DNA from 2 places in the Cupriavidus sp. FW306-1B-F12B genome. Region 2 is predicted to be linked to the other one. Evidence: riboswitches for the same ligand, from Rfam matches in the RefSeq annotation. Region 2 holds a riboswitch; the other holds the start of a gene.
The links. A riboswitch is a leader RNA that binds a small molecule or an ion and turns the genes downstream of it on or off. The one in region 2 is predicted to bind glycine.
Positions count from the first base shown of each region.

Region 1: linked by a shared signal. The riboswitch ahead of AC3WLE_RS11590 (D-amino acid dehydrogenase) and the one ahead of gcvT (glycine cleavage system aminomethyltransferase GcvT) in region 2 are both predicted to bind glycine.

Region 1 covers NZ_JBYSXC010000005.1:321,943-325,346, forward strand. Annotated here, with positions in the region: gene AC3WLE_RS11590 (D-amino acid dehydrogenase) at 1-1,268, opposite strand, end outside; glycine riboswitch at 1,280-1,398, opposite strand; glycine riboswitch at 1,399-1,497, opposite strand; gene AC3WLE_RS11595 (TonB-dependent receptor) at 1,654-3,404, shown strand, end outside.
Region 2 covers NZ_JBYSXC010000007.1:67,446-70,849, forward strand. Annotated here, with positions in the region: gene AC3WLE_RS13985 (UvrD-helicase domain-containing protein) at 1-1,027, opposite strand, end outside; gene AC3WLE_RS13990 (YMGG-like glycine zipper-containing protein) at 1,310-1,537, shown strand; glycine riboswitch at 1,615-1,702, shown strand; glycine riboswitch at 1,724-1,849, shown strand; gene gcvT (glycine cleavage system aminomethyltransferase GcvT) at 1,948-3,075, shown strand; gene gcvH (glycine cleavage system protein GcvH) at 3,165-3,404, shown strand, end outside.

The DNA.
Region 1 (3,404 bases), on a different contig from region 2:
TTCGCGCCGAAATGCTGGTCGACAACTCCCGCCACCATATCAGCCGTCACCGCCGACAAAGTCCACCCCAGGTGCCCGTGCCCGGTGTTGTAGAAGATGCATGCCGCCCGCCCGCGCCCCACGCGCGGCAGCATGTCCGGCATCATCGGCCGCAGCCCGGCCCAAGGCACCACGCTGCGCGTGCTGACGCCGGGAAAGCACTGCTGCACCCATTCCACCAGCGGGCGGATGCGGTCGGCGCGGATATCGCGGTTGTAGCCGTTGAACTCGGCGGTGCCGGCCACACGGAAGCGGTCGTCGCCCAAGCGGCTGGTGACCAGCTTGGTTTCGTCGTCGAGCAGGCTGACCACCGGTGCGGCGGCGCGGCTGGCCTCGTCGGTCAGGTTGACCGTGATCGAATAGCCCTTGACCGGATAGATGTTGACCCGGTCGCCCAGCCCCGCGGCCAGCGCGCGGCTGGCGGTGCCGGCGCAGATCACGGCGCCATCGAAGCTGGAGGTGGCCGTGTCGGCGCCGTCCTGCACGGTCACGGTGGCGCGCCTGCCGTCGGCCTTCACCGCCTGCACGTCCTGGCCGTACAGGCAGCGCACGCCCAGCCGATCGATGGCTGCGGCCAGGCCGCTGGTGAACTTGTGGATGTCGCCGGTGGAATCGCTCTCGGTGAAGTAGCCGCCGTAGTACGAGCCGGCCAGCGTCGGCTCGATCGCGCGCATCTCCTCGGGCGTCACGGCGCGCCGCTCCAGCCCGCCCTGCGCCAGCAGCGCCGAGACCCGGCCGGCATGCTCGAAGCCGGCCTTGTCGCGGTAGATATGGAGGATGCCTTCCTTCTTCAGGTCGAAATCGATGCCTTCCTGCGCCGCCCAGGCGAACAGGTGTTCACGCGCGGCGATGGCCAGGCGCGCGGTCTCGATGGTGTTGCGGCGGTAGTGGGGGATGGCGGCGATGAACTCGGCGAACCAGGACAGCTTGTGCCAGTTGGGCCGGGGATTGACCAGCAGCGGGGCGTCGTTGCGCAGCATCCATTTCATGCCCTTGACGATGGTCGACCAGTGGGTCCAGACCTCGGCGTTGGAGGCCGACAACTGGCCGCCATTGGCGAACGAGGTCTCCATGGCGGCATAGCGGTGGCGTTCGAACAGTGTGACGGAGAATCCGCGCCGGGCCAGCGCGTAGGCCGTGGTGACACCCGTGATGCCACCGCCGATGACAGCGATTGATTTCATGATCTGCAGGTTCCAGGAACGTCGATGGTGGGAGCCCGGACGCAATATGCGTGGCGGACGCCCCCTCTGTTCTGGACCTGAGAGATTCACGACACCCGGCCGCGAGGGCGGGGCGCGCTTGCTCCTTCGGTATGCCGGCGGACGATAGCGTCCGGCATTCTTCAGAGTGCACTGACTGGTGATGCCGGTCCTTTTGCCTGAGAGTTTCCGGGGCGGTTGCTCCTTCGGCGCTGTCCGCGGCGGGCGCCGCGACAGTCTCTCCCTGCATCACATTGGCTTGATGCCAATCGGGGCAATGTAGTGACAAGGCTCGACGTTGGATATGCGGGTTAACGCTTAGGCGGCCTGCCGCCCGCGTCGCTATGTCGCATCGGCCTGCGTCCCCGTGCCCCATAAAATGTCAGCGCTCGCTCTCGGGGAGAGGCGCCGTATGCTGCGCTCAGGTGGAGTGAGTCGAAAAAGACGACAACAAGGTTTTCCAGTGAAGAAAAATCGCATTGCACTGGCCGTTTCGGCGGTGCTGATGGGCCCCGCCGTCGCCGCCGCCCAGGTGGTGGACGCGCCCGAGCCGCTGCAGGAGGTGGTGGTCTCGGCCAAGTCGGAGCGCGCCGAGACGCCGGCGATACCGCCCAACACGCCCTCGCCGGCCTACGGCATCAGCAGCCGCCGCATGGCCGACTTCAATGTGGTGAACACGGAAGACGCCCTCAAGTACGCGCCCAACCTCGCCGTACGCAAGCGCTTCATCGGCGATATGAACTCGATCATCTCGGTGCGCAGCACCAGTTCGCGCCAGTCGGCGCGCGGGCTGGTGTATGCGGACGGCCTGCTGCTGTCCAACCTGCTGGGGTCGGACTTCAGCTTCCCGCCGCGCTGGTCGCTGGTCAACAGCGCCGAGATCGAGCGCATGGATGTGCTGTACGGCCCGTATTCGGCGCTATATCCCGGCAACTCGCTGGGTGCGACGGTGCTGATCACCACGCGCACGCCGGAGAAGCTCGAGGGCGATGCCAGCGTGCAGCTGTTCACGCAGCGCTTCAGCCTGTACGGCACGCACGACAACTTCAACGGGGTCCACGCCAACGCCTATGTGGGCGACCGCGTCGGCCCGTTCTCGTGGCTGGTCAGCGTGGACCGGCAGGACAGCAAGAGCCAGCCGTTGAGCTTCTATACCGCGGCACGCTCCACGGCCCGCGCCACTTCTGCCGACAAGCCGGTCACCGGCGCCTACTTCGACCAGGACCAGACCGGCCGCGACCGCGTGGTGATGGGCGTGAACAGCGAGGGCGTCACCCACACCGTGCAGGACCAGCTCAAGCTCAAGCTTGGCTACGACATCACCAATACCCTGCAGGCGCAGTTCACCGCGGCCTACTGGCAGCAGGACCGCTCCAGCGCCACCGGCAGCTACCTGCGCGATGCCGATGGCAATGTTGTGTCGAGCGGTCCCGTGAATATCGGCGGCTATCGCTATGTGATTCCCGCCAACGCCTTTGCCCCCAGCAATGGCGAGGACGCGCGCTGGCTCTATGGCCTGTCGCTGCGCACGCGCAATGAGACCGGCTGGAATTTCTCGGGCGTGGCGTCGCTGTTCGATGTCAGCAAGGACATCAGCCGCAGCGCCAACACCGCCGGCAGCGGGCCGGGCACGGTGACCTATGGCGACGGCACCGGCTGGCGCACGCTCGACCTGAAGGCCGACTACCGCCCGCAGCTGCTGCAGGGCGGGCACTGGGTCACGTTCGGCTACCACTATGACAATTACCGGCTGAGCAACACCACCTACAACACCTCGGACTGGCAGGCGGTCACCATCACCGCCTTCAACAACGCCTTTGCCGGCAAGACCGAGACCCAGGCGCTCTATGCGCAGGACGCCTGGTACTTTGCCGAGGACTGGAAGCTGATCCCCGGCGTGCGCTACGAACACTGGCGCGCCTATGACGGCAGCCGCAGCCAGCCCGGCGTGGACATCGGCTACCCGGTGCGCAGCGAATCCAACTGGTCGCCCAAGCTGGCGCTGGAGAAGGCCTTCGGGCAGGACTGGCTGGGCCGCTTGTCGCTGGGCCAGGCCTATCGCTACCCGACTGTCAGCGAGCTGTTCCAGGGCCGCATCACCGGCACCGCGCTGATCAACAACGATCCCAACCTGCGGCCCGAGCGGTCATTCTCGAAGGACCT
Region 2 (3,404 bases):
ACAGGCGGAACACCACCGACTCGGCCTCGTGCTCCTCGTCGTTCATCGGGTGGATGGCGATGGGGTCGCCCATGCCGTGCTCGCTCCACAGCTTCTTGTCGAACAGCTTGGGGTTGTTGGCGATGACCGCGTTGGCGGCTTCCAGGATGCGCACCGTGGAGCGGTAGTTCTGCTCCAGCTTGATCACCTTCAGGTCCGGGAAGTCGGTCTGCAACCCGCGCAGGTTGTCCAGCGTGGCGCCGCGCCAGCCATAGATGGCCTGGTCGTCGTCGCCGACCGCGGTGAAGGCCGGCGCGCGCAGGTGCGAGCCGCCTGCCAGCAGCTTCAGCAACTGGTACTGGCAGGCGTTGGTGTCCTGGTATTCGTCGACCAGGAAGTAGCGCAGGCGGTTCTGCCACTTGAGTTGCACCGTTTCATTGCGCGCGAACAGCTCGGCGGGCAGGCGGATCAGGTCGTCGAAATCCACCGCCTGGTAGGCGTGCAGCGTGGCCACGTAGTTGCGGTAGACCAGCGCGGCCTGGTGCTCGTCGGCATTGGCGGCCTGCGCGATCGCTGCCTCCGGATCGACCATGCCGTTCTTCCATAGCGAGATCGTGCCCTGCACGCCGCGGATCAGCTTCTTGTCGGTGGTGCCCAGCTGCTCCTGGATCAGGCCGAAGCAGTCGTCCGAATCCATGATCGAAAACTGCGGCTTCAGGCCCACGTGCTCGGCCTCCATGCGCAGGATCTGCACCCCGAGCGAGTGGAAGGTACAGACCGTCAGCTGTTTGAGCGGAATGCGCTTGCCCTCGCGTGTGGTCTTGCCCTCCATCAGCTTGCCGATGCGCTCCTGCATCTCCTTGGCGGCCTTGTTGGTAAAGGTGACGGCGGCGATATGGCGCGGCTCGAAGCCCTTGTCCTCGATCAGATGCGCGATCTTCTGCGTGATCACCCGGGTCTTGCCGGAGCCCGCCCCGGCCAGCACCAGGCAAGGGCCGTCCAGGTAGCGGACGGCTTCGGATTGGGCGGAGTTCAGGCCATGGGTCATGCGTGGGATGCGGTTGGAGGCAGGGAAATCGGCAGGAACAGCGGCAGGCCAGGCGGGACACGCCAGCACCCAAAAAACGGGCATGGCAGCAAAGCTGCCGATGTTAACACGCTGGCCGCGGCAGGTCAGTCAGCGCAAACCGCGTTGACACGGCCGGTTGTGTCACCGGCGTAACACTTCGTAAAGGCCGGAGCCAATCGCGCAACCAAACGCTCTAACTAGTATGTCCCCTGGCCTGCGCGGCGGGGTTGACATGCTTGAATCATCACATCGGAGCCAATAATGAAAACCCTGCAGACTTTGACCAAGGTGACCCTGATCGGCGTGACCGTCGCGGCCTTTGCCGGTTGCGCGGATATGACCCCGAAGCAGCGTAATACCGCCATTGGCGCGGGCGCGGGCGCCGTGGGCGGCGCCATCCTCACCGACGGTAGCGCGCTGGGTACGCTGGGTGGCGCGGCCGTGGGCGGCGTGATCGGTAACGTTGTCACCGACGACAAGAAGAAGTAAGCCAGACCACCGCAGCGACAGGTACGGCAGGCTCCCCTGGCCGGTTTGACAAAGGCCGGGGCCTCCCGTACATTGCGCGCATCCGACCGGGAGAGCGCGCATCGCCTGCGCCGCCGAAGGGGTATCACCCGAAAACTCTCAGGCACCACGGACCGATCGGATCGGCATGCAATATGCACACAATGCATGCCGAACTCTGGAGAGCGGCACCCGCCATTCGTGGCGAGCGTGCCCACCGAAGGGGCGCACGAGGAAGGGGTCCGGCAGGATCCGCCTTGTAATCTCTCAGGTATCGAGGACAGAGGGGTCATCCGCCGCAGCGGATTGCCACGCCACATTCAGGCGCGGCGAGCGTTGCGGCGGATGGCCCTTTTTTGTTTTCGCCAACCGAGACTGCCCCAGAGGATTCCATGACGCTCCAGGCCACGCCCCTCAACGCCATCCACCGCGCCCTCGGCGCCCGCATGGTTGATTTCGGCGGCTGGGACATGCCGGTCAACTACGGCTCCCAGATCGAAGAACACAATGCCGTGCGCACCGACGCCGGCATGTTCGACGTGTCGCACATGTGCGTGGTCGACCTCGCCGGCGCCAATACCCGCAGCTTCCTGCGCGGCCTGCTGGCCAACAATGTCGACAAGCTGCGGACCCCGGGCAAGGCGCTCTACTCCTGCATGCTGGATGAGAAAGGCGGCGTCATCGACGACCTGATCGTCTACTTCTTTGCCGAGGACCGCTTCCGCCTGGTCGTCAACGCCAGCACCGCGCTGGGCGACATCGAATGGATCCGCGCGCGCAATGCCGCCACCGGCAGCGATGTGACCATCACGCCGCGCCGCGACGATGTTGCGCCTGCAGGCGCGCAGCCTCTGGCCATCGTCGCCGTGCAGGGGCCCAACGCCCGCGCCAGGGTGTGGAGCACCTTCCCCTCGACCCAGCCTTCGGACACGCTCAAGCCCTTCAACGCCGCCGTGGTCCAGGACCCGGCCATCGGCGAGATCATGGTGGCGCGCACCGGCTACACCGGCGAAGACGGCTTCGAACTGGTGGTGCCGGCCGAGAACGTCGCCGCCGTCTGGGAAAAGCTGAACGCCGCCGGCGTGCGCCCCGCAGGCCTGGGCGCGCGCGACACGCTGCGCCTGGAAGCCGGCATGAACCTGTACGGCCAGGATATGGATATCAACACCTCGCCGCTGGATGCGGGCCTGGCCTGGACGGTGGACCTGCAGAGCGAGCGTGACTTCACCGGCAAGGCGGCACTGGCCGCGGCCGGTTCGCGCCAGCAATTCCTCGGCCTGATCCTGCGTGACAAGGGCGGCGTCCTGCGCGCCCACCAGAAAGTGATCACGCCGGCCGGTGACGGTGAAATCACCAGCGGCACCTTCAGCCCGTCGCTGTCCCAGTCCATCGCCTTTGCCCGCCTGCCCAAGGATGTCGCCGTGGGCGATACCGTGCAGGTGGAGATCCGCGACCGCAAACTCAACGCGACTGTGGTTAAACTGCCGTTTGTGCGTAATGGCAAGGCACTCGTGAGCTGAGGCTCACCCAACGGTCGCCCTCGCCTGCCGGCAGCTTCGCCGGGCAGGCATCACCCAACAAGAAACAAATCTGTATCCGGAGAACCTTCATGAATTTCCCCGCTGACCTCAAGTACACCGAGTCGCATGAGTGGGTACGCGTCGAAGCCGACGGCACGCTCACCATCGGCATCACCGACCACGCGCAGGACGCGCTGGGCGACATCGTCTTCCTGGAACTGCCCGAAGTGGGCAAGTCGGTCGGTGCCGGCGATGCGCTGGCAGTGGTGGAATCGGTAAAGGCCGCTTCCGACATCTACGCCCCCGTGGCCGGCGAAGTGATCGCCGTC